Regions from separate parts of the Kitasatospora sp. NPDC029367 genome, predicted to be linked through region 3. Evidence: riboswitches for the same ligand, from Rfam matches in the RefSeq annotation. Region 3 holds a riboswitch; each other region holds the start of a gene.
The links. A riboswitch is a leader RNA that binds a small molecule or an ion and turns the genes downstream of it on or off. The one in region 3 is predicted to bind cobalamin.
Positions count from the first base shown of each region.

Region 1: another riboswitch for cobalamin. It lies ahead of metE (5-methyltetrahydropteroyltriglutamate--homocysteine S-methyltransferase); the one in region 3 lies ahead of ACZ4W5_RS03385 (ribonucleoside-diphosphate reductase subunit alpha).
Region 2: another riboswitch for cobalamin. It lies ahead of nicT (Nickel transporter NicT); the one in region 3 lies ahead of ACZ4W5_RS03385 (ribonucleoside-diphosphate reductase subunit alpha).
Region 4: another riboswitch for cobalamin. It lies ahead of ACZ4W5_RS18275 (peptidase); the one in region 3 lies ahead of ACZ4W5_RS03385 (ribonucleoside-diphosphate reductase subunit alpha).

Region 1 is NZ_JBVHYH010000075.1:35,741-42,914, reverse strand. Features, by position in the region: gene ACZ4W5_RS30875 (helix-turn-helix domain-containing protein) at 5-742, shown strand; gene ACZ4W5_RS30870 (class I SAM-dependent methyltransferase) at 721-1,422, opposite strand; gene ACZ4W5_RS30865 (GDSL-type esterase/lipase family protein) at 1,575-2,510, opposite strand; gene ACZ4W5_RS30860 (threonine/serine exporter family protein) at 2,620-4,152, opposite strand; cobalamin riboswitch at 4,356-4,560, shown strand; gene metE (5-methyltetrahydropteroyltriglutamate--homocysteine S-methyltransferase) at 4,734-7,049, shown strand.
Region 2 is NZ_JBVHYH010000030.1:2,733-9,906, reverse strand. Features, by position in the region: gene rpmG (50S ribosomal protein L33) at 58-222, shown strand; gene ACZ4W5_RS18425 (type B 50S ribosomal protein L31) at 253-501, shown strand; gene ACZ4W5_RS18420 (helix-turn-helix domain-containing protein) at 586-1,158, opposite strand; gene ACZ4W5_RS18415 (EamA family transporter) at 1,371-2,240, shown strand; gene nicT (Nickel transporter NicT) at 2,250-3,374, opposite strand; cobalamin riboswitch at 3,407-3,600, opposite strand; gene ACZ4W5_RS18405 (ArsR/SmtB family transcription factor) at 3,682-4,065, shown strand; gene ACZ4W5_RS18400 (hypothetical protein) at 4,245-5,807, shown strand; gene ACZ4W5_RS18395 (regulator) at 5,814-7,174, opposite strand, start outside.
Region 3 is NZ_JBVHYH010000003.1:25,308-32,481, forward strand. Features, by position in the region: gene ACZ4W5_RS03380 (ribonucleotide-diphosphate reductase subunit beta) at 10-1,026, opposite strand; gene ACZ4W5_RS03385 (ribonucleoside-diphosphate reductase subunit alpha) at 1,026-3,431, opposite strand; cobalamin riboswitch at 3,625-3,765, opposite strand; gene ACZ4W5_RS03390 (hypothetical protein) at 4,205-5,137, shown strand; gene ACZ4W5_RS03395 (glycoside hydrolase family 26 protein) at 5,277-6,731, shown strand; gene ACZ4W5_RS03400 (hypothetical protein) at 6,854-7,174, shown strand, end outside.
Region 4 is NZ_JBVHYH010000029.1:64,272-71,445, forward strand. Features, by position in the region: gene ACZ4W5_RS18250 (CoA-acylating methylmalonate-semialdehyde dehydrogenase) at 1-1,069, shown strand, start outside; gene ACZ4W5_RS18255 (acyl-CoA dehydrogenase family protein) at 1,066-2,220, shown strand; gene ACZ4W5_RS18260 (enoyl-CoA hydratase/isomerase family protein) at 2,220-3,293, shown strand; gene mmsB (3-hydroxyisobutyrate dehydrogenase) at 3,326-4,177, shown strand; gene ACZ4W5_RS18270 (enoyl-CoA hydratase) at 4,174-4,953, shown strand; cobalamin riboswitch at 5,033-5,191, shown strand; gene ACZ4W5_RS18275 (peptidase) at 5,290-6,357, shown strand; gene ACZ4W5_RS18280 (flagellar hook-length control protein FliK) at 6,393-6,872, shown strand.

The DNA of each region.
Region 1 (7,174 bases), on a different contig from region 3:
GACAGTGGGGACGGAGCCGCGCTTCGTCGTGGGGACGGGCTACGCGCTGTACCAGGGGCCGCTCGCGGACAGCGCGCCGCACCGGCACGCCGCGTTCCAGGTCGCGGTCGCGGTGCCGGGCGGCGAGGTGACGATCGCGGACGGGGCCGGGGTCCGGCACCGGGGCGAGGCGGTGGTGGTGCCGCCGATGGTGCGGCACCGGATGGCGCCGACCCGCCGCGTGCTGGTGTTCTACGTCGACCCGCGCTGTGCGTTCGCGGACCGCCTACGGGCGGAGCACGTCGACGGCGTCTGCGTGGCGCCCCGGTGGCGGGAGTTGACGGAGGCGGACGTCCGTTCGTCCGGTGTGCGGCCGTCGGCCGAGCTGGACGCGCGGCTGCGGGCGGCGATGGCGGCGCTCGCGGACGACCGGGTCGCGCTGCCGGGGCTGGCCGCGCAGGTCGGGCTCTCGCCGCAGCGGCTGCGGGCGCTGGCCCGGCGGCAGTTGGGGGTGCCACTGTCGCGCTGGCGGATCTGGTTACGGCTGGCCCGCGCGGCCGACGCGCTGGGCGAGGGGTGCACGCTCGCCGAGGCGGCGGTGGCGGGTGGTTTCGCGGACCAGGCGCACTTCACCCGGCAGACGCGGGAGATGACCGGGCTGACCCCGTCGCGGGTGCTGCCGGCGCTGCGGGCCTCGGGCCCGGGCGCCGTTGGACCGGGCCCGACCGGCTCGCGTTCGGCCTACTCGCGGTGGGCTACGTAGATCGACATCGAGCCGGTGACCGTCGCGACCGTCTCGGCCTCGCGTACGCCGCGGAACCCGGCCTCGGTGGTCAGCCGCGGCAGGATGCCGTCCGCATTGGGCTGGGTGTCCTCCTTGCCGTCCGCGAACTGCACGATGCGGAAGGCCAGGCGCATGGCCGGTGTGCGCTGGCGCCCGTAGTCGGCGATCACCAGCTTGCCGCCGGGGCGCAGCGCCGCGTGCATGGACGCGAGGACGGCCTGCTTCACGGGGACGGGGCACTGGTGCAGGACGAGGCTGGAGACGACGGTGTCGGCGGCCTCGGTGCCGACCAGATCGGCGACGGCGTCGCCCATGCCGGTCAGCCACTCGGGGCCGTTGGTGGGGCCGTTGGTGGTGCCGGTGGCGGGGCCGGTGCCGTTGGTGGTGCCGGTGGCGGCGGCCTTGCGGCGGGCCAGTTCGAGCGTGCCCGGGTCGGGATCGATGCCGATGATGCGGGTGCGCGGTTCGACGCGTTTGAGGAGCAGCGCCAGCGAGCCGGTGCCGCAGCCGACATCGACGATCACGTCGTCGGGACGCGGAGCCGCGTGCATGGCGAGCAGGCTGCGCCAGAGGCGTTCGCGGGTGAGGGAGACGATGGGGTCGTAGAGGCGCAGCGGGGCGAGGCGGCCGGCGGCGGGGGTGAAGGCGCGATCGGTCATGCGGGCCAGTCTCGGTGGCGGTCGCCGCGAGGTCTTGAACGAATCGCTCGCCCGGTACGGCCAGGTCGCCTTCACAGGGCGCGGGAGCCTGCGTGCCCGCCTGGCCCGGTGCGTCGCGCCGGGCCAGCCGGACAGGTCCGGTCCCTCCGCGATCAGCCGAGGGTGTCCAGGTGCCGGTGGAGCTCCTTGTGCCCCTCCGCGTCGGGGTGCAGGCCGTCGACGAGCAGGTGGGGCAGGTCGCGGAGTGGCTCCCACAGGTCGAGGAAGTCGATGTGGTGGTCCGCGCACCAGGTCCGGAGGAGCGTGCGCAGTGCGAGCGCCCGGTCCGTGGTGAAGCGGAGGCCCTCGTAGTCGCCGGTGCGCGTCTCGTCGAGCCAGACCGGTCCGACGACGACCAGACGGGCGTTGTGCCGCCGGGCCGTCGCGGCCAGCGAGTCGAGGTGGCCGGTGAGGTGGGTGAGCCCGTCGTGGTCGTCGCCCGGCGCGGCGAGCGGCAGGGCGGAGTCGTTGATCCCCGCCGCCACGATCAGCGTGTCCGGGTGACGGGGAGGCAGGAGTGCGGGGGTCTGCGCGCTGACGTCCGCCAGGGTGCTGCCGGGGATTGCGAGGTTGAAGACCCGGTTCCGGGTCTCGTCCGCCGCGATGTGGGCCGCCGCCAGGTGCCCGGTCCAGCCGCCCTGGGGGTCGCAGCGCCCGTAGGCGATGCTGTCGCCGACGATGACGATGCGTGCCGCCGAGCGCAGCGGGTTCGCGTCCAGGTAGGCCCAGGCGGTCTCGCCCGAGGTGAGCAGGACCTGTCGCCGGGCGTAGTCGGAGACCTCGTACGCGTCGGCCGCGGCCAGTTCCTCGTCGTTCAGCCGCAGGACGGCGCCCTCGACCGTGCTGCCGAGCCTGCGTTCCAGGGTCAGGTGCACGTCCTGGCCGCTGGTGGCGATCACGGCCTCGTCGGTGATGGTGAGGGGCCTGGTCGCGTACCCGGCGAGGGAGGCCGGGGTGGTCGTGACGGTGCGTCCGAAGAGCGCGGTCTGGACCTGCTGGTCCAGCAGCGTGCCGAAGGAGAACAGGAGGTGGGGGTGGGACTCGGTCACCGTGACGCCGTGGCCTTTCAGTCGGAATGATCAGCGCACTCTATGCGGCCTGCGCAGCGGCCTGCGCAGCGGCCCGCGAAGCGGCTGGTGTCGGCCCGGGCGAGATACCTCAGCGCCGGTGGCGGCCCCGGTGCCGGACGGCCGGGGCGGACGGCCGCGCCGGGAGGAACAGCCGGGCCGCCTCCCGGCCCAGGTTGACGCCGATGGCCAGGGACAACGCGGTGGCGGTGGCGTGCCCGAGGCGGCCGAGGCCGGCCTCCGGTTCGCCGCGGACGAAGGCGAGCAGCCCGAAGTACAGCAGCGACCCGGGCAGCAGCGACCCGAGGGCCGCGGTGACGTACGGCAGCACCGAGCCGCCCCGGTAGCGGGCCATCAGCTGGCCGGACAGGCCGACCAGGACGGCGGCCAGGCCGGTGGCCACGATCGGCTCCGTGCCCGCGTCGGCCAGCACGGAGTACGTGGTCCAGCCCGCCGCGCTGTTGACCAGGACGGCCGGCAGGGTGGTCGGCTCGGTGTTGAGCAGCACCGCGAAGGTCAGCGCGAGCAGGACGGCGGCCGCGAGTTGCAGCGGCGGGTTGGAGGTGGCGGCCGGGCCGCTCTCGGCGGCCAGGTCCGCGCCGTTGTTGACCCCGATGTAGAGCACGGTCATCACCCCGACGACCACGCCCGCCAGCAGGTACAGCACCTCCAACAGCCGTGCGGCGGCGGTGAGGTAGAAGCCCGCGAGGCCGTCCTGCACGGCCGCGACCATCGGCCAGCCGGGCAGCAGCGCGTACAGCCCGCCGGTGATCACCACCGAGCCGCGCAGCTGCAGCTGGTTGAAGGACATCAGGATGCCGACCACCGCGGCCGGGGTCGCGGCCGCCGCGATCCGGTAGAACTCCGGCAGGTCGTGCCGTTCGACCCGGTCGGCCAGCACGCCGCCCACCACCGTGGTGACCACGGCGCTCACGAACACCAGCCAGGCCCGGGCGTCGGCCCGGCCGCCGACCAGCAGGGTGGCGGCGCCGGCCAGCAGGCCGGAGGAGAGGACCAGGACCCAGGCCGGGTAGTGGCGGCAGTGCCGGCGCACGGCGCGCAGCCGCCGGTGGGCGTCGTCCACGGCGAGCCCGCCCGCGGTGATCTCGGTGACCAGCCGGAACAGCGCGGCCAGCCCGGAGTAGTCCCCGGTGGGGCGGCGGACGAAGCGTTCGGCCGTCACCGGCGGGTCGCCGTGGCCGGGCCGGTAGGAGATCGCGACCCGGGTGAAGGCGACCTGGGGGTCGCAGGGACGGACCCGGTAGGTGCGCGCCACGGCGAGCATCGCCGCCTCGACGTCCTCGGCGCCCTCGCCACAGGTCAGCATCAACTCGCCCACCAGCAGCGCGAGTCCGAGCACGGCGGCGACCGCGGCGGGCCCCGGCTCGGCCGCACCCTCGTCCTCCTCCTCGCCGTGCCCGGCCGCCGGGTGGGCGGAGTTCGGGGAACGCAGCAGCGGCAGCATCTGCTCCGGCCAGCGGACCGCGCCACCCACCGCCCGGGGCGGTCTTCCGGAGCCGGGATCGGCCTCCTCGGCCGCGCCCGGTCCGCCCTGCGACGGCACCCGCGAACCGTCCGGCCCGTCCGTCCCGGCCCGCGCACCGCTCTCCTCGTGTTCCCGCATCGTCGCTCCCTGGACCACCCCCCAACTCGGCTGCTCTCGGCACTCCTTCGACTACCCATCGTCATCGATTCGTGAACGTCGCACCCGGAGTGCGGGAAGATCCGCGCGCCCCGCTCGGCGGCCGGCGCGGTCTCACCATGCGGACGATTGCGCGGTTCTCCGGCCGGAAACCGGCGGGCCGGACGTAGGGTGGCAGGTGCAGCTGGTTCGCCCCGTCCGCCAGGCGGGGCGTCGTAAGAGGGAACCCGGTGACGCCTTTCAACAGGCCAGTCCGGGACTGCCCCGCAGCGGTGAGCGGGAACGACCGCCGTCATACGCACTGGGCCCGGGTCGGGTCTGGGAAGCGACGGCCAGTAGGTGCCGGTCCTCGACGAGGACGGGCGGGCCCGCGAGTCCGAAGACCTGCCACTGCCCGGGCGCGACCGTTCGCGCGCGGCCATCCGGTGACCTCGAGGGCGGGTCGGCGACCACACCAGGCGGAGCCGCACATGTGTGCGGGCGGTCGCCCGGTCCGTCGTCCCTTCGCGTCCTCGCCCCCGTCGCCGGGCACTTGAGGAATCAGACTCGCGAAGGAGAGTCCCTTGACCACGAAGTCCGCAGCCGCGGCGACCCTCGCCACCGCCCACGGCTACCCCCGGCAGGGCCGGGGCCGGGAGTTGAAGAAGGCGATCGAGGGCTACTGGAAGGGCGCCGTCACCGCCGAGGCACTGCTGGCCACCGCCGCCGACCTGCGCCGGGGGAACTGGCAGCAGCTCGCCGACTCCGGCATCGAGGAGGTCCCGACCGGCGACTTCTCGCTCTACGACCACGTGCTGGACACCACCGTGGCGGTCGGTGCGATCCCGCCGCGGCACCGGGAGGCGGTCGACGCCGACCCGCTGGACGGCTACTTCGCCATGGCGCGCGGCAACCAGGACGTCGCTCCGCTGGAGATGACCAAGTGGTTCGACACCAACTACCACTACCTCGTCCCGGAGTTGGGGCCGGACACCGCCTTCGCCGCGGACCCGGCCAAGGCCGTCGCCGAGTTCGAGGAGGCCCTCGCGCTCGGCCATGACGCCCGTCCGGTGCTGGTCGGACCGGTCACTTACCTGCTGCTCGCCAAGCCGGCGCCCGGGGTGGCCCCCGACTTCCAGCCGATCACCCTGCTGGACCGGCTGCTGCCCGTCTACGCGGAGCTGCTCGCGGCACTCCGGGCCGCGGGCGCGCAGTGGGTGCAGCTGGACGAGCCCGCGCTCGTCCAGGACCGGACCCCGGCCGAGCTGAACGCCGCCGCCCGGGCCTACCGTGAGCTGGGCGCGCGGACCGAGCGGCCGAAGCTGCTGGTGGCCAGCTACTTCGACCGCCTCGGCGACGCCCTGGCGGTGCTGGCCAAGGCCCCGGTGGAGGGCCTGGCGCTGGACTTCACCGGGCCGGCCGCCGCCAACCTGGAGGACCTCGCCGCCGTCGGCGGGCTGCCCGGCAAGCGCCTGGTCGCCGGGGTGATCGACGGGCGCAACATCTGGATCAACGACCTGGGCGCTTCGCTGGCCACCCTGGCCACCCTGCTCGGGCTCGCCGACCGGGTCGACGTCGCGCCGTCCTGCTCGCTGCTGCACGTGCCGATCGACGCCACCCTCGAACGCGACATCGACCCGCAGATCGCCCGCTGGCTGGCCTTCGCCAAGCAGAAGGCCACCGAGGCCGCCCTGCTGGCCCGCGCCCTGCGCGAGGGCACCGGCGCGATCACCGCCGAACTCGCCGCCAACCGCGCCGACCTGGCCTCCCGCGCCACCTCGCCGATCACCCGGGACCCGGCCGTCCGCGCCCGCACCGCGGCCGTCACCCCGGGCGACACCCGGCGTGCCCAGCCCTACCCCGTACGGGCCGAGGCCCAGCGCGCCCGGCTCGCACTGCCGCTGCTGCCGACCACCACCATCGGCTCCTTCCCGCAGACCACCGAACTGCGCGTCGCCCGCGCCGACCTGACCGCCGGGCGGATCGACGCCGCCGCGTACCGGGAGCGGATGGCGGCGGAGGTCCGCGAGGTCATCGCCTACCAGGAGAAGGCCGGGCTGGACGTCCTGGTGCACGGCGAGCCCGAGCGCAACGACATGGTCCAGTACTTCGCCGAGCAGCTCACCGGCTACCTGGCCACCCGGCACGGCTGGGTGCAGTCCTACGGCACCCGCTACGTCCGGCCGCCGGTGCTGGCCGGGGACATCTCCCGCCCGCACCCGATGACCGTCGACTGGTTCCGCTACGCCCAGGACCTGACCGACCGTCCGGTCAAGGGCATGCTGACCGGCCCGGTCACCATGCTCGCCTGGTCCTTCGTCCGCGACGACCAGCCGCTCGCCGAGACCGCCCGGCAGGTCGCCCTCGCCCTGCGCGACGAGGTCACCGACCTGGAGGCCGCCGGTGCCGCCGTCGTCCAGGTCGACGAACCGGCCCTGCGCGAGACCCTGCCGCTGCGCGCCGCCGGCCGCCCGGCCTATCTGGGCTGGGCCACCGAGGCCTTCCGGCTGGCCACCTCGGGCGTGCGCGCCGACACCCAGGTGCACACCCATATGTGCTACGCCGAGTTCGGCGCGATCATGACCGCGATCGACGACCTCGACGCCGACGTCATCTCCCTGGAGGCCGCCCGCTCGCACATGGAGGTCGCCGGAGAGCTGGCCGCCGCCGGGTACCCGCGCGAGGTCGGCCCGGGCGTCTGGGACATCCACTCCCCGCGCGTGCCGAGCACCGAGGAGGCCGTCGAGCTGCTCCGGGCCGGTCTCGCGGCGATCCCCGCCGAGCGGCTCTGGGTCAACCCCGACTGCGGCCTCAAGACCCGCGGCTGGCCCGAGACCCGCGCCTCGCTGGAGAGCCTGGTCGGCGCCGCCCGCCGCCTGCGGGCCGAACTCACGGGCTGAGCACGAGAGTTCGGGGGCGGGCCCGGCGCACGACTGCCGGGCCCGCCCCCGCGCGGGGGCGGTGTCGCGCCTGGGGTCGGTGATTCAGGGGCAGGACTTCCGGCGGGGGCGGCGGCGGGGGGCCG
Region 2 (7,174 bases), on a different contig from region 3:
CACCACGAGACCCCGGGACCCGAAGCCCACGAGCCCGCGACCCCAGGAGGACGCCCGATGGCCCGCAACGAACTGCGCCCCGTGATCAAGCTCCGCTCCACCGCCGGCACCGGCTACACCTACGTGACCCGCAAGAACCGGCGGAACGACCCGGACCGGATGGTCCTGCGCAAGTACGACCCGGTCGTGGGCCGGCACGTCGACTTCCGCGAAGAGCGCTGACCGCACGAACCCCCTCGGAGGAGCCCCACCATGCAGCCCGGAATCCACCCCGCCTACCGCCCGGTCGTCTTCCGCGACAAGGTCGGCGGCCTCGCCTTCCTCACCCGCTCGACGGCCACCAGCGACCGCACCGTCGAGTGGGAGGACGGCAAGACCTACCCGGTGATCGACGTCGAGATCTCCTCGGCGAGCCACCCCTTCTACACCGGCCAGTCCCGGGTGCTCGACACCGCCGGCCGGGTCGAGCAGTTCCGCCGCCGCTACGGCGACCGGCACTGACGACGGAACGCGAACGGCGCCTCCCCCGGCTCGGGGAGGCGCCGTTCGCGACGTACGGGGACGGCGCGACGTACAGGGACGGACTCAGCGTGGCGGCGGCACGGACACCACCATGGTCAGCCGCAGCTCCCGCTCCCCCGCGTTGCGGTAGACGTGCGCGAAGGAGGCGTCGAAGGAGACCGTGCTCCCGACCGGCACGGTGTGCTCGCGCTCGCCGTGCAGCAGGGTCAGCTCGCCCTCGACGACCCGGAGGATCTCCACCGTCCCGGCCGGGTGCGGCTCGGAGGAGTACTCCTCACCGGGCGCCATCCGCCACTCCCACAGCTCCAGCGGCCCGGGCGCCTCGATCCCGTGCAGCAGGGTGCCGGTCCCGCCGGCCGGCCCGTTCCAGAGCGGGACGGCCTGGTCGCCGGGCACGATCCGGACGTCCGGGCCCTCCTCGTAGTCGAGCAGGGTGGCGATCGAGACGCCGAGCGCGTCGCCGAGCCGGACCACGGTGGCCACGCTCGGATTGGTGCGGCCCTGCTCGATCTGGACGATCATGCCCCGGCTCACCCCGGACCGGGCGGCGAGGGCGTCCAGGGTGTGGCCGCGCTCGGTGCGCAGTCGCTTGAGGTTCCGGGCGAGGGCCCTGGAGACCAGGTCGGGGTCCGGCACGCGGGCAGTCCTCCGGTGTCTCACCGTACGAGAAGTACAGAATAGTGTTCGGCCGAGTTCAGTTTTGTGCACTACGCTGCCGTTCCGGCAACAAGTCCATCCGACTGTACTTCGGAGTGCATTGTGCTGTCCTCGATCCCCCACGCCTCGATCCCCTGCGCCTCGGCCCCCCGGGCCTCGACCCCGCACGCCGTGAGCCCCGGGGCGCTCCGGTGACCGCCCTGCTCGCCCTCGCCGCCAGCCTGCTCACCGGCCTCGGCGACTTCGGCGGCGGCATCCTCACCCGCCGACTGCCCGCACTCGCCGTCGTGGTCGTCTCCCAGGCCACGGCCGCCGCCGTGCTGCTGCTCGCGGTGCTGGCCACCGGCGGCTGGGCCGACGCCTCCCCGGCCCTCTGGTACGCCGTCGCCGCCGGGGTGATCGGCCCGTTCGCGATGCTCGCCTTCTACCGGGCGCTCGCCCTCGGCCCGATGGGCGTGGTCTCCCCGCTGGCCACCGTGGGCGTCGCCGTCCCGGTCGGCCTCGGGCTCGCGCTCGGCGAGCGCCCCGGCCCGGCGCAGCTGGCCGGGATCGCGGTGGCGGTGGCCGGCGTGGTGCTGGCCGGCGGGCCCGAACGCGGCGGACCGGCCGCCGCCCGTACCGCCCTGCTGCTCACCCTGGCCGCCGCCTTCGGGTTCGGCGCCAACATGTCCCTGCTCGCCCAGGCCTCGGCCGGCGGCGGGCTGCTGCTGGTGCTGTGCGTCCAGCGGCTGGTCAACATCGCGGTCGGCGGCGCCGCGCTGCTGTACTCGCTGCGTGGCGTGTACTCGCTGCGTGGCGCCGCCGACGGCGGACTGCTGCCCGGGCTGCGCTCCCGGCTGCCGCTGCTCACCGCCGTGGGGCTGCTCGACGTGGCCGGCAACGCCGCCTACGCGTCGGCCTCGCACGGCGGCTCGGCGGCGGTGGCCGCCGTGCTGGCCTCGCTCTACCCGGTGGTCACCGCGCTGCTGGCGCGCGGGGTGTTGAAGGAGCGGCTGCGCCCGGTCCAGGTGGTCGGCGCCGGGCTCGCCGTGGCGGGCACGCTGCTGCTCGCGGCGGCGTGACCCCGACCGCTACTGCTGCTGCTGCGCGGGCGTCCAGCGCTTCTCGACACCCGCCAGCTTCCAGTACCCGATGGCGATCGCCCACACCACCACGAACAGCCCGGCGATCGCGTAGCCGACGTTGTCCAGCGAGATGTCCGCGATGAACCCGGTCACCGGGTCGGTCAGGTCGAGCTTCTCGTGCAGCACGCCGACCAGCTCGATGGTGCCGATGATGAAGGCCACCGCGATCGACAGCCCGGTGATGGTCAGGTTGTAGTACACCTTGCGCACCGGGTTGGAGAAGGCCCACTGGTACGCGAAGTTCATGAACGTCCCGTCCAGGGTGTCGAACAGGCTCATCCCGGCCGCGAACAGCAGCGGCAGGCAGACGATCGCGTACCAGGGCAGCCCGGCCGCCGCGCCCGAACCGGCCATCACCATCAGGGTGACCTCGGTCGCGGTGTCGAAGCCCAGGCCCAGCACCATGCCGACCGGGAACATCTGCCCGGGCCGGGTGATCGAGCGGGTCGCCCGGTTCAGGATCCGGGCCATGAAGCCGCGCGAGTCGAGGTGCGCCTCCAGCTCCGACTCGTCGAACTGCCCGGCCCGCATCGAGCGGAACACCTTGAGGATGCCGAGCAGCGCCGCCAGGTTGAGCGCGCCGATCAGGTAGAGGAAGGCGCCGGAGGCCGTGGTGCCGACCACCCCGAGCCACTTGTGGGTGGCCGAGTCGTCGTCCATCAGGGTGTTCGCCAGCTGGGCGCCGCCCGCCACCAGGGCGGCCATGATGACCACCATCGAGGAGTGCCCGAGGGCGAACCAGAACCCGACCGAGACCGGCCGCTTGCCGTCCGCCATCAGCTTGCGGGTGGTGTTGTCGATCACCGCGATGTGGTCGGCGTCGAAGGCGTGCCGCATGCCGAGGGTGTAGGCGGTGATGCCCAGGCCCACCCCGAAGACCTGGGTGCCGACGGCGTAGTTGTGCGGCGCGACCAGGAAGATGAGGGTCCCGAAGGCCACCACGTGCATGGCCAGGATCACCCCCATCAGCCCGGCGGTACGGACGGTGTCCTCGCGCTTCCACCGGAAGGTGGGCAGTACGGAGGGGGCGGGGTCCGCCTCGGCGGGCGCGGCGGTTTCGGGCAGGGTCATCTTCGGATCACGCTCCAGCACCTCGTGGAATGACTTCGTGAGATGCCGTGGCCGGTCTCCTGGCTTACGGGGCTCCCGGACCCGCCTTCCCAGGCGCACGAAGCGCCCAGTGGCATGTGGGTCCGGACTTCTCTCCCCCGATCACAGTGGCGAGGGCCGCTCCGGAGCAGGACCTGTCGAAGGTCCGTCACCGGTATTCCCGAGCACCACGGCGGGGAACACCGTAGGGGCAGGACCGCACCCTCGCAAGGTTGCGCACCTGTGCAGGTGTCCAGGATCACAGGTCGTGAGCTGCCAGAATGTCCGCATGCATCTCGTACCGGCCGACCGCGCGGGCCACCGCACCATCGACGGACACCGGGTCTGCGAAGCCATCGCCGCCATCGGTGACACCGAGCACGTCCGGTCCTGGGCCGAGCGGTTCTCCCTGCTCGCCGACCCCGGACGGCTCGCCCTGCTGCTCGCCCTCCACCGGGCCGGCCCGCTCGCCGTCAGCGACCTGGCGGTCGCCACCGGCATGCGCGACCCGGCCGTCTCCCAGGCCCTGCGGCTGCTCCGCACCGCGGGAGTGGTCACCGGAGACAAGGACGGACGCGTGGTGCGCTACCGGCTCGTGGACGACGCCATGCGCCCCCTGCTCGACGAGTGCGCCGCCGCCGACCACGAGGAGCCCGCCGCGGCGGCGGGCTGACCGACACTCGGCAAACCACGCCGGGGGCGCGGGGGGATGAGTACGATCTTCGTGTGCTGATTCGCCTCCGGCCTCGGCCTTGGCCCGACGACTCACGCTGGGATTCCCGACCGGTCACGGCGCGCGTCCTCGCCGTCGCCCGCACGCTCACCTCGGCCACCCGGGTTCTCGACGTGCTCATGCTGCTGCGTGGTCAGGACGGCATCAGGTTCTACATCACCGTCAACCCCGGCTCGGAGTTCGCCACCGGACTCGACGACTACCTCCGCACCCTGCCCGGCAACATCACCGTGATGCCCTGGAAGGAGGCCGTCCGCTACGAGTTCGACCTTGCTGTCGCCTGCGCCGTCCACGCCTCCATGCACCGGCTGCACGCGCCGCTCGTCGTCCTCCCGCACGGCGCCGGGTACAACCGGCTGGTCACCGAGTCCACCGGCGACCCGGTCAGCGCCGCCGGCCTGTCCCGGCGGGAACTCACCTACCGGCGGCGGGTGTTCCCCAGCGTCGTCGGCCTCACCCACTCCGAACAGTTCGGCCGGCTGGCGGACTGGTGTCCCGAGGCCCTCCCCCGCGCCCGGGAGGTCGGCGACCTCTGTCACGACCGGATGCAGCACAGCGCGGACTCCCGGGACCGCTACCGCGCCGCGCTCGGCGCCGTCGACGGACGGCGCCTGGTCGTGGTCAACTCCACCTGGAGCGAACACTCGTTATTCGCCCACGCCCTCGACCTCCCGTCGTCTCTCATCGCCCAGCTCCCGGCCGACGAGTACACCGTGGCGGTGATCCTGCACCCCAACATCTGGGCCAAGCACGACCCGGAGGCGATCCTCGCCGCCGCCACCCGCTCCGGCCTGCGGCTCATCCCGCCGCACCAGGGCTGGCAGGCCACCGTCGTCGCCGCCGACTGCCTGATCGGCGACCACGGCTCGGTCTCCTTCTACGGTGCGGCCCTGCGGCACCCGACCCTGCTCGTCACCACCGGCGCCGCCGAACTGGACCCGCGGTCCCCCACCTACGCCTTCGGCCAGGCCGCGCCCGCGCTCGATCCGCACAGCGACCTGCTGGCCCAGATCGAACAGGCCATGGCGAAGCACGATCCGGCCTCACTGCAGTCGATCACCGACCGCTCGCTCGGCCGACGCGGTCGTTCCGGCGAGCTCCTGGCCACCCTGCTGCACGACTTCCTGCCGGCCGTCGACCGGCCGGCCAAGGCCCCGGACCTGCCGCCCTACCCGGCACCCGTCCCGCTACCCGCCGAGTCGCCGACGGCCTACGACGTCGAGGGCGAATGCCGGGGCAGCGAGGTCAGCCTCCGCCGGTTCCCGATCGTCGTCCCCGAGCGCCACCGCCCCCGAGGCTTCCACGTCGCGAGTACCGAGGAACCCGTCCGAGAACTGAAGTTCACGGCGGAGGTCCTGGCCCGCACCACGATCCGGGCCGAACGGCCCGCCGAACACTGGCTCGCCGAGGCCTCGGCCGACTGGCCGAGCGCCGCCGTGCTGGTGGCCGCCCTCGGTGAGGCCCGCCACCTGGTCCGCTTGCCCGACGGCCTGCTCCTGGAGGCACAGGCCGAGGAAGCCTGGGGCACCACCGAGCCGCTCCTGGACCCGCTTCTGCTGGGCTCCGCGCTCGTCCTGTGGCTCGCCGACGGCGGCGAGCCGGCCCTGCTGCCCGACCACGGCCTCACCATCCGCACCGGCACCCACCTGACCCGGGTGGCCTTCACGGCACGACCGGCCTAGACGCGCCTAGGCCTCCGACTCTCCCAGCCAAGCCCGGCTGCGTGCCGCGAGCGTGGCATCCCCGAGCTCCTCCGCGAGCGAGAGCAGCAGTCGGTGCGCCTCCCGCTCCTTGGCGAGCTGGCCGAGCTGCGCCGCACGTCGCACGCACTCCTCCGCGCACCGGACGGCCGCCTCCAGGTCCCCCAGGTCTCGGTACGCACGGGCCCGCACCAGCGGCAGCCGCATCAGCATCGGCTCGTCCTCGGTGCGCTCGGCGGTCACCGCCGCCTCGTCCAGCACACCGATCGCCTCACCCGCCCGCCCGGCCGCGATCAGGGCCTGGGCGATGTTGTAGTCCTGCACGACCTCGCCGTGCGGATCGCCCTCGTTGGCCTCCCTGGCCAGGGCGAACCGCTCCACCGCACGCTCCGGACGCCCGTCGGCCAGGCAGAGCAGACCGTCGGTCTCGTACAGCACGCCGCTCAGCCGCGGCTCGTCGACGAGCGGCAGGATCTCCGACGCCATCGCCACCTGCTCGACGGCCAGCGGGTACTCCTTCAACTCGTAATGAGCCCGCGCGAGTTGGTTGCGCATACGGATCACCGCGTCCGGGCGGTTGTCCCACTGCGCCGACTCCACGCCGAGCCGGTGGGTCTCGATCCAGTCGCCGTAGTTCTTGTCGCTGTGGTACAGGGCCCAGAGCGACTCGCACAGCCGCCACACCTCGCCGTGCCAACCCTGCTCCGCCGCCGCCCGAACGACCTCCCGCAGATCGGCCCGCTCGGCCCGCAGCCACCCGAGTGCGCTCTTCTTGTCGGTGAACCCGGGCAGCCCCGCACCGCTGCGCTCCTGGAGCCGGAGACGGTCCCCGAGCACCAGGGTGTCCGCCAACGCGGCCCGGCCACGGAAGTACCCGACGGTCCGGGCCAGCAGGTCGAGGCGCTCGGGCAGTTCGCGGGCGCACCCACGCGCGTGCAGCCGGACCAGGTCGTGAGCGCGGAAGCGCCGCCCCGGGCCGTCGTCGACGACATCGTCCAGCAGGTGCGCGGAACGCAGCTCACGCAGGCCTTCCGACGCCCGGTCGATCCCGGCCGCCTCGGCCAACTCCGCCGAAACGAAAGGCCCCGGGTTGACGCCCACCAGGTGGTAGAGCGCCTTGGCGTGCGGGGACAGCCGCCGGACAACCGGGTCGAGCATCCTGTCGATCCCGCCCTCCTCGTTGTCCAGCGACACCAACCGGTGCGCCGGATCCGAGAGTTCGGCCAGGGCCTGATCGATCTCCAGCTCGCCGTCCAGCAGTTGGTAGCCCATCGCGTTCAGGGCCAGCGGCAGGCCGTCGCAGAATCCGACCAGCTCGGCGACCTCCTGGTCGGTGCCCCGGCCCGGGC
Region 3 (7,174 bases):
GACCTTGTCTTAGAAGTCGTCGTCGAACGAGACGGAGCCCTCGACCGCGACCTGGTACGCCGACACCCGGCGCTCGAAGAAGTTGGTCAGCTCCTGGACGTTCTGGAGCTCCATGAACCCGAACGGGTTGGTCGACCCGTACCGGATCGGCATCCCGAGCCGCGCCAGGCGCTGGTCGGCCACGGCCTCCAGGTACTGGCGCATGGAGTCGGTGTTCATGCCGGCCAGACCGTCACCGCACAGGTCCTGGGCGAACTGGAGCTCGGCCGCGACGGCCTCCTCCAGCATCTCGGTGACCTGCTTGGCCATCTCCTCGTCGAAGAGGTCGGGCTCCTCCTCGCGCACGGTGTCCACGACGGACATCGCGAAGTCCATGTGCATGGACTCGTCGCGGAACACCCAGTTGGTGCCGGTGGCCAGACCGTGCAGCAGGCCACGGCTCCGGAACCAGTACACGTACGCGAACGCGCCGTAGAAGAACAGACCCTCGACGCAGGCCGCGAAGCAGATCAGGTTGAGCAGGAACGCCCGCCGGTCCTCCTTGGTCTGCAGCGAGTCGATGTGGTCGACGGCGTTCATGTACTTGAAGCAGAACTGGGCCTTCTGGTGGATGGAGGGGATGTTCTCCACCGCCGCGAAGGCCGCGTTGCGGTCCTCCGGGTCCGGAAGGTAGGTGTCCAGCAGCGTCAGGTAGAACTGGACGTGCACGGCCTCTTCGAACAGCTGCCGCGAGAGGTACAGCCGCGCCTCGGGCGAGTTGATGTGCTTGTAGAGGCTCAGCACCACGTTGTTGGCGACGATCGAGTCACCGGTCGCGAAGAACGCCACCAGGCGGCCGATCAGGTGGCGCTCGCCCTCGCTGAGCTTCGCCAGGTCGGCGACGTCGGAGTGCAGGTCCACCTCCTCGACGGTCCAGGTGTTCTTGATCGCGTCGCGGTACCGGTCGTAGAACGACGGGTAGCGCATCGGGCGCAGGGTCAGCTCGAAGCCGGGGTCGAGCAGCATCTTGCGGTCGTCGGCAGTCATTACTGGCAGGCCTCGCAGGACTCGGGGTTCTCCAGGGAGCAGGCCAGCGCGGCCTCTTCCTCGGGGGTGAGGGTCGGGGTGTTGACCGGCACGGGCGCGGCGGCACGGGCGGTGCCGGAGGCGGCCTGGGCGATCCGGGTCGCGGGGCGCGAGCGCAGGTAGTAGGTGGTCTTGAGACCGACCTTCCACGCGTAGGCGTACATCGAGCTGAGCTTGCCGATGGTCGGCGCCGCCATGAACAGGTTCAGCGACTGGCTCTGGTCCAGGTACGGCATGCGGGCCGCGGCCAGGTCGATCAGGGCGCGCTGCGGCAGCTCCCAGGCGGTGCGGTACAGCGACCGGACCTGCTCCGGCAGCCAACCCAGCTCCTGGACCGAGCCGTTGGCGTCGCGCAGGGCGTCGCGGGTCTGCTGGTCCCAGACGCCGAGCTCCTTGAGCTCGCGCACCAGGTACGGGTTGACCTGGAGGAACTCGCCCGAGAGGGTCTCGCGCTTGAACAGGTTGGACACCTGCGGCTCGATGCACTCGTAGACGCCGGCGATGGAGGCGATGGTCGCGGTCGGGGCGATCGCGAGCAGCAGCGAGTTGCGCAGGCCGGTCTCGGCGATGCGGGCGCGCAGCGCCGTCCAGCGGTCGGTCCACTCCGGGGCGGCGCTCGGGAAGTGGTCGATGTGCAGCTCGCCGCGGGCGGCGCGGGTCTCGCCGTAGGCCTCGTGGCGGCCGAGCTGCTCGGCCAGGTCGGCGGAGCGCTCGTACGCGGTGAGCATGATGCGCTCGGCGATCAGCGTGGACAGGCGGGCGGCCTCGGCGGAGTCGAAGTCGATCCGCAGCTTGAAGAAGACGTCCTGGAGGCCCATCACGCCGAGGCCGACCGGGCGCCAGCGGGAGTTGGACGTACCGGCCTCGGTGGTCGGGTAGAAGTTGATGTCCACCACGCGGTCGAGGAAGGTGACGGCGGTGCGGACGGTGGCGTCGAGGCGCTCCCAGTCCATGGCGCCGAGCAGGTCGTCGGCCGTGGCGCCGGGGGCCACGTGCGCGCCGAGGTTGACCGAGCCGAGGTTGCAGACGGCGGTCTCGGAGTCGTCCGTGACCTCCAGGATCTCGGTGCACAGGTTGGAGGAGTGCACCGTGCGGCCGGGCAGCGCGGTCTGGTTGGCGGCGCGGTTGGAGGCGTCCTTGAAGGTCATCCAGCCGTTGCCGGTCTGCGCGAGGGTGCGCATCATGCGGGCGTAGAGGGTCTGCGCCGGGATGGTGCGGACGGCCTTGCCGGCCAGCTCGGCCTTGCGGTACGCCTCGTCGAACTCGGCGCCCCACAGGTCGACCAGCTCGGGGACGTCGGCGGGGGAGAACAGCGACCAGTCGGCGTTGGCGTTCACGCGGCGCATGAACTCGTCCGGGATCCAGTGGGCCAGATTGAGGTTGTGGGTGCGGCGCGCCTCCTCACCGGTGTTGTCGCGGAGCTCCAGGAACTCCTCGATGTCGGCGTGCCAGGTCTCCAGGTACACGCAGGCCGCGCCCTTGCGGCGGCCGCCCTGGTTGACGGCGGCGACCGAGGAGTCGAGGGTGCGCAGGAACGGGACGATGCCGTTGGACTTGCCGTTGGTGCCGCGGATCAGGCTGCCGCGCGAGCGGATGCGCGAGTAGGACAGGCCGATGCCGCCGGCGTGCTTGGAGAGCCGGGCGATCTGCGCGTAGCGGTTGTAGATCGAGTCCAGGTTGTCCAGCGGCGAGTCCAGCAGGTAGCAGCTGGACATCTGCGGGTGCCGGGTGCCGGAGTTGAAGAGCGTCGGCGAGGAGGTGAGGTACTCCAGACGGCTCATCAGGCCGTACAGCTCGGACACCTCGCGCACCGACTGCTCGGAGTCGCCGACCGCCAGGCCGCAGGCGACGCGGAGCAGGAAGTGCTGCGGGGTCTCGATCACCTTGCGGGTGATCGGGTGGCGCAGCAGGTAGCGGGACTGGACGGTGCGCAGGCCGAAGTACTCGAAGCGGTCGTCGCCCTTGGTGTCGACGAGCGCGTTCAGGGCGTCGGCGTGCTTGGCGACGAAGGCCGCGGTGGTGTCGCCGATCAGGCCCTCGGCGTGGCCGACGGCGATCGAGGCGGAGAAGGAGGTCGAGCCCTGGCTGTTCGCCTCGTCGACGATCTCCAGGGCGAGCAGGCGGGCGGCCAGCTTCGAGTACTGGGGGTCCTCGGCGATCATCGACGCGGCGGCGTCCACGGCCAGCCCGCGCAGCTCGGCGAAGTCCGAGCCGGCGTGGCGGCCGCGCAGCGCGGCGGCGGCGACATGGCCGGGGTCGACCTCGGTGAGGTCGGCGCTGCGGTCGGTGAGCAGCCGCAGGAGAGCACCGCCGGGGTCGGAGACCGTCGGGTCGGTGAAGGCGGTACCGGAGCCCTGGGCGGGCAGGGTGACTGAGGCAGCGGTGGTCAAGGCGCTCTCTCCTGGCGGCGATCGTGCGGCGGTGATCGGGGTCACCCGGGCCGATCTGGGCAGGGGAGCACGGCGCGGACGCAAAGGCGCCGCGCGAGGTGTCTCCCCGGCCCGCCCGCGAGGCCCGGAGGGGTGGTGCTGGGTGCCGGCGCGGCCTCTGCGGGAGGGCCGTGGCGCACGCTGTTCGGCAGGTACTCGGACTCGCGGTACGGCTGCTGGAGCCGCCCGCACACCGCTGCGGGGCAGTCCCGGATTCCCACCGGGTTCCCCTGCATCGACAGCAGAAGCGAGCATACATGTAGTGGTGTCTCCTCGATGCGACACCACATGTAGTGCGGCGTGGTGTGTTGTCGCGATGACGGGTTGTGCCCGGGCCGGTGGCGGTTCGTGGTCGTCCGAGGCCCGGAAGCACGCTCCGGACGTGTCGCGGCCGCCCGCCGGACGCCTCGGATCCGGGTGTCGGACACCCGGGGCCGGCGCGCCGGGCGTCCGGGTTTCGATACGGAACGGTCACCGGGCCGAGGGGCGGTGAGGGTCATGCCCTACGATCTGGGCGCATGAGCGACGGAACTGGTGTACCTGGGCACGGGCCGCAGGGGACGCCTCCCGCCGGGTCGGGGGGCGCACAGAATCAGCAGCCGGTGGGGCCGGGTCCGGTGCCGCCGCCGGGCGGTGGTTTCGGCCCGCCGCCGGCCTCGTACGGACCGGTGGCGCCGGCCGCGCAGCCGTTCTCCCAGCCCGTCCCGCCGGTGCCCCAGCCGGTTCAGCCGCCGGCTCCGCAGCCGCAGTGGCAGCAGCCTCCGCAGCAGCCGGGCCCTCCGCAGCAGCCGGTCGCGCCTCAGCAGCCGGTCCCGCCGCAGCGCGTCGAGCCGGACTGGGCGGCGCTGGCGGACCGCAACGAGGCCGAGGCCAGGCGCAAGCGCCGGGTGAAGATCATCGGCAGCGCGGTGGCCGTCGTCCTGGTGGGCGGTCTGGTCGCGGGTGGAGTGCTGCTGTTCGGCAAGAAGGACGACCCGGCCAAGCCCGGCGGCGGTGCGGTCGCGACCGCACCCGCCTCGGGCAAGCCGACCCCCGGCCCGTCGAACGGCGGCGCGACCCCGGGCGGGCAGCCGGAGGACCCGTCGAAGCCGATCTGGGAGGCCGCCACCGACCCGGCGCCGCAGGATGCGGGGGCCCTGTTCTCCGCGCTGCAGGTGACGGTCAACGGCGTGTCCTGGAACCGGACCGTGGTCTCGCTGGACCAGCCCTGCTGGGACGGCAACTCCACCACCGGCGGGCTCGGCAAGGTCCTCGGGGACCAGGGCTGCCAGAAGGTGCTCCGGGCGACGTACGTCTCCGGCGACAGCGCGGTGACCGTCGGCGTCGCGGTCTTCGACCACAAGATCCAGGCCGAGACGGCGATCAAGAACTACACCGGGCAGCTCAAGGGCCTGCCCGCGCCGGGCGCCCCGGCGTTCTGTGCCAACCCCGGCTGCACCGGCACGCACAGCAGCCTGGGCCGGTACGCCTACTTCACCGTCGAGGGCTCGGCGAAGGGCGGCAACGCCCCTGACGCCACCGCGACGGCGGCGGCTTCCGGGTTCGCCGAGCACGTGAAGGCCCAGTTGCTCCAGCGGGCCAAGGCGGCAGGCTCGGCCACGCCGGGTTCGCAGGGCACGCCGACGGCCGCCGCGACCGGCTGACCCGCTGTGACACCCCGGTCCCGGCGGACCTGTTCGCCGGGACCGGGGGAGTGTGGCAGGCTCTCGTCGGAGTCATTCGTACGCGTGTTCCGGTTGCGTCCGTGGGGGTCGGCGCCGGCGAGAAACCGGAGGAGCGGTCGTGGCCCTGCCCAGAGCCCTGCGCGGTAAGCCGGCCGTCCTGGCCGCGGCCGGTGTCGTGGTCGCCGCCGGCAGTCTCGTGCTGCTGGACCGCGACGACCGGACCGAGGTCGGACTGCCCATTCGGGTGCCGGTGTCGGTCGGCGCCCCCGGCCGCACCCTGCCGCCGGACGTGGGCCGGGACCTGCTGGCCCGGGATCCGCAGGCCTCGCCGAACGCCCGCGCCGTCCAGCAGTTCCTCGCGGACCTGGAGGCCCAGGCCCGCACCGGGCACAGCGGCGGCACGGTGATCGGCCAGCACGTCGAGGCGCACAACGAGCGCAACAACCCCGAGTACGGCGACTACCGGGGCACCAAGCAGGTCGGTTACTACTACAAGAAGGCCGCCGACATCACCGGCCGGCTGCCCGGCTTCATGGAGACCGACCTCGGCCCCGGCTACGGCCAGAACGCCTGGGGCGTCGGCAACCCGCGCTCCTACTCGGCCGGCCGCTGGCCCACCTGCCGCGCCGGCTGGCAGTACACCGACGACGCCGTCGACCTGATGACCGCCGTCTGGTCCGGCCACCCGCGCGCCGACGACGGCACCTACGACGGCTCCGGTGTCCAGCAGAACTGCGACGGCAGCACCACCGCACTGCCGGACAACGGCGGGGCCCCGGCCGGAATCGTCGGCATGTCCTTCCACGAGCCCTATCCCGGGTCCGGCGTCAAGTCCTTCGACCGGGTGCTCTGTTCGAACTCCCCGGCGGCCAAGGACCCGGGCTGGTTCGGCCGGGTCGTGGACGCCGGGGGCGACACCCCCGAGTACCGCGCACTGATCACCGACCTGTCCTACCTGGCCGACCACCTGGAGTACCTGGCCGCCCACGACGTGCCGGTGCTGCTGCGCCCCTACCACGAGATGAACGTCCAGGACTGTGCCAGCCGGTTCTGGTGGGCGGGCCAGAAGCCGGCCGACTACCAGGCGCTGTGGCGGATCACCTACAAGTACCTGGTGGAGACCAGGGGCCTGCACAACCTGCTGTTCGTCTGGACGCCGGTGTCCTGGGACGGCGCCCCGGGCGTGGACCCGTGGGACTACTACCCGGGCTCCCAGTACGTCGACGTGGTGGGGGTGGACGACTACAGCGGCAGCCCGGCGCACCCGATCGGCACCGGCGAGGTGTGGACCAAGCGCTACTACGACGGGCTCGCCGCCTACCACAAGCCGAGGATGCTCGCCGAGTCCTTCGCCGTGCCGGTCAACTCCCGCCAGCCGGACACCCTCAGCCGCACCCCCTGGACGATCTGGACGGTCTGGGGGCAGTCCCTCACCTCCGACAACCTGGCCCCGGACCAGCCGCGGAACTCCGGGGCGGACGTCAACGCCACCTACCACAGCCCGCTGGCGATCACCGGCGGCTCCGGGCCGTCCGGCGGGAGCCTCGACTGGGGCGGGCTGCACGTCCGCTGACCGGTCCGGAGCCGTTGAACCGGCGGAATTCCGGGTCCGTTGTGCCGTGTGGCATCCTGTGGCGGCGAAACCCGAGGGTTCGGCGGACGGTCGGAAGAGGACCGGAGGGGCGGGGTGCGGGGATGACACAGACACGTCCGATACGCGGGGCCGGTGGCCTGGCGGTCGGCTGGGGCGTGGTGCTGCTCGGCTGGGCGGCCTACAACTGCTTCGGGCAGGTCGGCTTCGCGACCTACCTCAAGGGCATCTTCTACTACGGCGGGACCTCGGTGGACGCCGAGACCGGGAGCCTCAACTACGGCCTGCTGTACCTGGCCGCGGGCATCCTGCTGCTGCGCGGGCGCGACTGGGCGCTCGGCGTGGCGGCGGGCGTGGCACTGGTCGAGGGCTACAACCGGGTGCGCAGCCTGACCGGCGCGCTGCTGGACGAACCGCAGCGGCAG
Region 4 (7,174 bases), on a different contig from region 3:
CGCGGGCATCACGCCGTTCAACTTCCCGGCGATGATCCCGCTCTGGAAGGCCGCGCCCGCGCTGGCCTGCGGCAACGCCTTCGTCCTCAAGCCCTCCGAGCGCGACCCTTCGGTGCCGCTGCGCCTGGCCGAGCTCTTCCTCGAAGCGGGGCTTCCCCCGGGCGTGCTCAACGTCGTCAACGGCGACAAGGAGGCCGTGGACACGCTGCTGGAGGACCCCCGGGTCGAGGCGCTCGGCTTCGTCGGTTCGACCCCGATCGCCCAGTACGTCTACGCGACCGCGGCGGCGCACGGCAAGCGCGCACAGTGCTTCGGCGGCGCGAAGAACCACATGATCGTGATGCCGGATGCCGATCTCGACCAGGCCGCCGACGCCCTCGTCGGCGCCGGCTACGGCTCGGCCGGCGAACGCTGCATGGCGATCTCGGTCGCCGTCCCGGTCGGGGAGGAGACCGCGGACGCGCTGGTGGCGAAGCTGGTCGAGCGGATCGCCGCCTTGAAGGTCGGCCGCTCGGACGACCCGGCGGCCGACTTCGGTCCGCTGGTCGGCCGCGACGCCCTGGAGCGGGTCCGCGGCTACCTGGACCTCGGGGTCCGGGAGGGAGCCGAACTCGTCGTGGACGGACGGGACTTCCGCCTTCCCGGCCACGAGGACGGCTACTTCCTCGGCGCCTCGCTGTTCGACCGGGTCACCCCCGGCATGCGGATCTATCGGGAGGAGATCTTCGGCCCGGTCCTGACCGTGGTCCGCGCCGCTGACTACGAGGAGGCGCTGCGGCTGCCGAGCGAGCACGAGTTCGGCAACGGCGTGGCCATCTACACCCGGGACGGCGACACCGCCCGGGACTTCGCCCGCCGGGTGAACACCGGCATGGTCGGGGTCAACGTGCCGATCCCGGTGCCAATCGCCTACCACACCTTCGGCGGCTGGAAGCGCTCCGGCTTCGGCGACCTCAACCAGCACGGCCCGGACTCGATCCGCTTCTACACCCGCACCCGCACCGTCACCTCGCGCTGGCCCTCCGGGGTCAAGGAGGGCGCGAGCTTCACCATGCCGACGATGGGATGAGCACGGTGCACGCAAGTGACCTGACGGACGACCAGCGCGCCGTCGCGGAGGCGACCCGGGCCTTCGCCGACGAGCACCTCGCCCCGCACGCGGTGGCCTGGGACCGGGACGAGCACTTCCCGGTCGACGTGCTGCGCAAGGCGGCGGACGTGGGCCTGGCCGGTGTGTACGTGCGCGAGGACGTCGGCGGATCGGAGCTCTCCCGACTGGACGGGGTGGTCGCCTTCGAGGCGCTCGCGACCGGCTGCCCGTCGATCGCCGCCTACCTGTCCATCCACAACATGGTCGGCTGGATGGTGGACCGCTACGGGACCGAGGCGCAGCGTGCCCGCTGGCTGCCGGCGCTCTGCACGGCCGAGCAGTTGGGCAGTTACTGCCTCACCGAGCCCGGCGCCGGCTCCGACGCCGCCGCGCTCACCACCCGGGCCGTGCGCGACGGCGACCAGTGGGTGCTGGACGGCGTCAAGCAGTTCATCTCCGGGGCGGGCACGTCCCAGGTGTACGTGGTGATGGCGCGCACCGGCGGCCCGGGGCCGGGCGGCGTCTCCGCGTTCCTCGTGGACCGGGACGACCGGGGGCTGTCCTTCGGTCCGAACGAGCACAAGATGGGCTGGAACGCCCAGCCGACCCGGCAGGTGCTGCTGGACGGCGTCCGGCTGCCCGCCGACCGCCTGCTCGGGGCGGAGGGCGAGGGTTTCCGCATCGCCATGGCCGGCCTCAACGGCGGCCGGCTGGGCATCGCGGCCTGCTCGCTGGGCGGCGCCCAGAGTGCGTTGGAACGTGCGGTGGCCTACCTCGCCGACCGTGAGGCGTTCGGGGCCCGACTGCTGCACGCCCAGGCGCTGCAGTTCCGACTCGCCGACATGGCGACGGAGTTGGAGGCGGCGAGGGCGCTGGTGTGGCGCGCGGCGACCGCCCTGGACCGGGGCGACCGGCGGGCACCGCAGCTGTGCGCGATGGCCAAGCGGCACGCCACCGACACCGGCTTCGAGGTCGCCAACCAGGCGCTCCAACTGCACGGTGGCTACGGCTACCTCGCCGAGTACGGCATCGAGAAGATCGTCCGCGACCTGCGGGTGCACCAGATCCTGGAAGGGACCAACGAGATCATGCGCGTCATCGTCGCCCGCGGCCTGACCGGGGCCGCCTGATGACCGGGAACGACACCGAGGAGGTCCTCGTCCAGCGGGAGGGCCGGGCCGGGCTGATCGTCCTCAACCGGCCCGCCGCCCTGAACGCCCTCACCCACGGCATGGTGCGGACGGTCTCGGCGGCCCTGGACGCGTGGGAGCAGGACGAGCGGGTCGACACCGTCGTCGTCACCGGCGCCGGCGACCGGGCCTTCTGCGCCGGCGGCGACATCGTCGCCATCCACCGCGCCGCCACCGGCGGCGACCAAGGCGCCGTCGAGGAGTTCTGGCGCGACGAGTACCGCCTCAACGCCCGGATCGCCCGGTACTCCAAGCCCTACGTCGCCGTCATGAGCGGCATCGTGATGGGCGGCGGGGTCGGGGTCTCCGCCCACGGCAGCGTCCGGATCGTCACCGAGACCACCCGGGTGGCCATGCCGGAGACGGGGATAGGCTTCGTGCCCGACGTGGGCGGCACCTACCTGCTCGCCCTCGCCCCGGGCGAGCTGGGTACCCACCTCGCCCTGACCGCGGGTTCGGTCGGCGCCGCGGACGCGCTGCTCTGCGGGCTCGCCGACCACTTCGTGCCGGCCGAGCGCCTCCCGGCCCTGCTCGACGACCTGGCCGAGCTGCCCGTGCACGACGCCCTCGAACGGCACGTCGAACCCGCACCGCCCGGCCGGCTGGACGGGCAGCGCGGATGGATCGACAGCTGCTACGCGGCCGGCACCGTCGAGGAGATCCTCGACCGGCTGCGGGACAGCGGTGAACCCGAGGCGAAGAAGGCCGTGGACCGGATCACCGCCAACTCGCCCACCGCCGTGAAGGCGACGCTGGCGGCGCTGCGCCGGGCCCGGGCGCTGGGCCCCCTGGAGGCCGTGCTCGACCAGGAGTACCGCACCTCCTGCGCGGCGCTCGCCACCCGGGACCTCGCGGAGGGCATCCGGGCCCAGGTGATCGACAAGGACCGTTCGCCGCGGTGGAGCCCGGACACCCTGAGCGCCGTCGAACCCGCCGCCGTGGCCCGCTACTTCGCCCCGCTCGGCGAGCGCGAACTCGGCCTCGCCGCCACCACCCCCCTGGAGCGCTGGTGACCCACGACATCGGATTCATCGGACTGGGCAACATGGGCGGCCCGATGGCCGCCAACCTGGTCAGGGCCGGGCACCGGGTGACCGGCTACGACCTGGTGCCGGAGGCGCTGCGGCAGGCGGAGGAGGCGGGCGTCCGCCCGGCGCGGTCCGCGGCCGAGGCCGTCCGCGGGGCCGACGTCGTCATCAGCATGCTGCCGGCCGGCCGCCACGTCCTGGCCGCCTACGCGGAGCTGCTGCCCGCCGCCGGCCCGGGAACACTCTTCGTCGACTGCTCCACGATCGACGTCGCGGACGCCAGGGCGGCGCACGAGCTCGCGGTGAACGCCGGGCACCGCGCGGTGGACGCGCCGGTCTCCGGCGGAGTGGTCGGTGCGACGGCCGCGAGCCTCACCTTCATGGTCGGCGCGGAGAAGGAGCACTTCGAGAGCGCCCGCCCGGTGCTGGAGGCGATGGGCCGCAAGGTGGTGCACTGCGGCGCCCCCGGTGCGGGGCAAGCGGCGAAGATCTGCAACAACATGATCCTCGGCATCTCGATGATCGCGGTCAGCGAGGCGTTCGTGCTCGGGGAGAGCCTGGGGCTCAGCCACCAGGCGCTGTTCGACGTCGCCTCGACGGCCTCCGGCCAGTGCTGGGCACTCACCAGCAACTGTCCGGTCCCCGGGCCGGTGCCGGCCAGTCCGGCGAACCGCGGGTACCCGGCCGGGTTCGCCGCCGCGCTGATGGCCAAGGACCTCGGGCTGGCCGCCGGGGCCGCCGAGGCAGCGGGCCTGCCGACCGAACTCGGACGCAGGGCGGCGCAGCTGTACGCGGACTTCGCGGCGGCCGAGGGTGCGGGCCTGGACTTCTCGGCGATCATCACCACTCTGCGGGAGGGCGGCAAGTGACCGAGACCTACGAGACGATCCTGGTCGAGCGCAGGGGACGGGTGGGGCTGATCACGCTCGACCGGCCGAAGGCGCTCAACGCGCTCAACACGCTCCTGATGAACGAAGTCGTCGCGGCCGCAACGGACTTCGACCGGGACCCGGACATCGGCTGCCTGCTGGTCACCGGCTCGGAGAAGGCCTTCGCGGCCGGCGCCGACATCAAGGAGATGCAGCCCCTCGAGTTCGTCGACGCCTACCTCGGCGACTGGTTCGCCGCCTGGGACCGCTTCGCCGCCCTGCGCAAGCCGGTGGTGGCCGCCGTCGCCGGCTACGCGCTGGGCGGGGGCTGCGAGTTGGCGATGATGTGCGACATCCTGCTGGCGGCGGACACCGCGAAGTTCGGGCAGCCGGAGATCAAGCTCGGCGTCATCCCGGGCATCGGCGGCTCGCAGCGGCTCACCCGTGCGATCGGCAAGGCGAAGGCCATGGAGCTGTGCCTGACCGGCCGGACGATGGGCGCCGAGGAGGCCGAGCGGGCCGGACTGGTCTCCCGCATCGTCCCCGCCGACCGACTGCCGGCCGAGGCCCTGACCACCGCCGAGACCGTCGCGGCGATGTCCACCCCGGCGGCGATCATGCTCAAGGAGGCCGTCAACCGGTCGTACGAGACCACCCTCGCCGAGGGCGTCCGCTTCGAACGCCGTCTCTTCCACGCCGTCTTCGCGACGGCTGATCAGAAGGAGGGCATGGCGGCCTTCGCGGAGAAGCGCCCGCCGGAGTTCCATCACCGCTGACGGCACTCGCGGTGCGCCGCCCCCGCCCGGGGCGGCGCTCCGCCCGTCGCTGGTGCCGCCGTGATGTGACGCACGATCTCTTGACCCGGTCTTTTCCGTTTCGCCATGATGAGCCGTCACGTTGTGACTCCGTCGACGGGGGAAGTCCGGTCCGAATCCGGCGCTGACCCGCAACGGTAGGCCGCCGACGGCAATGTCGGTGGCGAGCCCGAGTACCCGTCGGCGGGGATGTGTCGTCCCTCCTCCCGTCGTGGTCTGCGGGCCGGAGCTCCGAGGGCTGCCCGGCGTGGTGCCGACGTCCCCCGGGCCCCTGCGTCCAGGCCCGGAAAGGCACCCATGCCCGCGCTCCGCCGCACCCTCGGTCTGCTCGCGATACCCGCCCTGGCGCTCGCCACCGCGCTCCCGGCGGCCACCGCCGCCCACGCCGACACCACGTCCTCCCGGACCGTTCGTCCCGACGCCGCCGCGGGCGGCTGGCTGGCCCGCCAGCTCGTGGACGGCGACCACTTCGAGTCCGTCTTCAACGGCACCGCCTACCCCGACCAGGGCCTGACCGTCGACGCCGTGCTGGCCTTCGCCGCCTCGCACAGCTCCGACGAGGCCGCCGCGAAGGCCACCGCCTGGCTGGCGAAGCCCGAGATCGTCTCCGGCTACCTCGGCGACGGGACCACCGAGGCCTACGCGGGCGCCACCGCGAAGCTGCTGCTCGCCGCCGAGGTACGCGGAGCGGACCCGGCGTCCTTCGGCGGCGTCGACCTGCCGGCCCGGCTGCGCTCGCTGCAGACCGCCGAAGGACGGTTCTCCGACCGCTCGCAGTGGGGCGACTACAGCAACGCCTTCGGCCAGTCCCTCGCCCTGATCGCCCTGCACCGCTCCCCCGGCGGCGCCCCCGCCGCGGCCGTCGACTTCCTGGCGAACAGCCAGTGCGCGGACGGCGGTTACCCGGTCTCCTTCGGCCAGCCCACCTGCACCAGTGACCCCGACGCCACCGCGCTCGCCGCCCAGGCCCTCGCCGCCACCGGCCGTACCGCCAAGGCGGACGCCGGCCTCACCTGGCTCGCCGCCCACCAGAACGCCGACGGCGGCTTCGCGGCCGCCGGGGCGACCACCTCCAACGCCAACACCACGGGCCTGGCCACCGAGGCACTGCTCGCCGGTGGGCGCCTCGGCGCGGGCCTCAAGGGCTGGAGCCGGCTGGTGAAGTTCCAGCAGGGCTGCTCCGCCGACCCGGCGGTGCGCGGCGCGGTCGCCTACGACGCGACGGGCTTCAACGCGGGCAGCGGCGCCCGGGCCACCGCGCAGGCCGTCCTCGGCCTGGCGGGCGCCCCGCTGGCCACCCTCTCCGCCGCCGGGGCCCGCCCCGACGCCCCCGCCCTGGCCTGCCCGACCCCGGCCGCCCGCTGAGTCTCCGAACCCCTGATCCCACGAGGAGAGTTCCGATGACCGAAACCCTCACCCCGGCCCGCCCCGTCCGCCGGATGCTCGGGTCGATCGCCGCCGCGGCGGCCCTCACCGCCGGCCTGCTCGGCGTCTCCGCCGTCCAGGCCCCGCAGGCCCGGGCGGCGGCCTGCAGGGGAACCACCGGCGTCACCGTCGTGGTCGACTTCACCGCCGTCGGCGGCGGCATCGAGACCGGCTGCGCCCCCGGCGACCCCGCCAACGGGCTCGCCGCGCTCACCGGCGCCGGGTTCTCGTACGCCTTCCACCCGCGCTTCCCGGGCTTCGTCTGCAAGATCAACGCGCTGCCCGCCACCTGCACCAACCCGACCGGCAGCGCCTACTGGTCGTACTGGCACGCCCAGCACGGCGGGCCCTGGTCGTACAGCAACCTGGGCGCGGGCAGCTACGACCCGGCCCCCGGCGACGTCGAGGGCTGGTCCTTCGGTGCCGGTGCCCAGCCGGGCATCACGGCGCCCTGACACGTGAGCGAACCGGCGCCCGTCCTCCATGCGGAAGGGCCGGGCGCCGGTGCTCAGGGTCGGCCGCCCTGCCCGGAGTTCCGGGCGTCCGCCCGCCCGTGCACCACCGCGAGGACCGGCCGACGAGGTGGTGTGAGCTATCTGACGATCCGTTGACTCCCTGTTGACCGGCGTGGTCTGATGAACCGGTTTTTAGCCCTCGGCGTTCAGGGGAAGCCGGTCCGACTCCGGCGCTGACCCGCAACCGTAGGCCCACCTCGGTGGGTGAGCCGGAATGCCTGGACCGGGGGCCTGTACACACA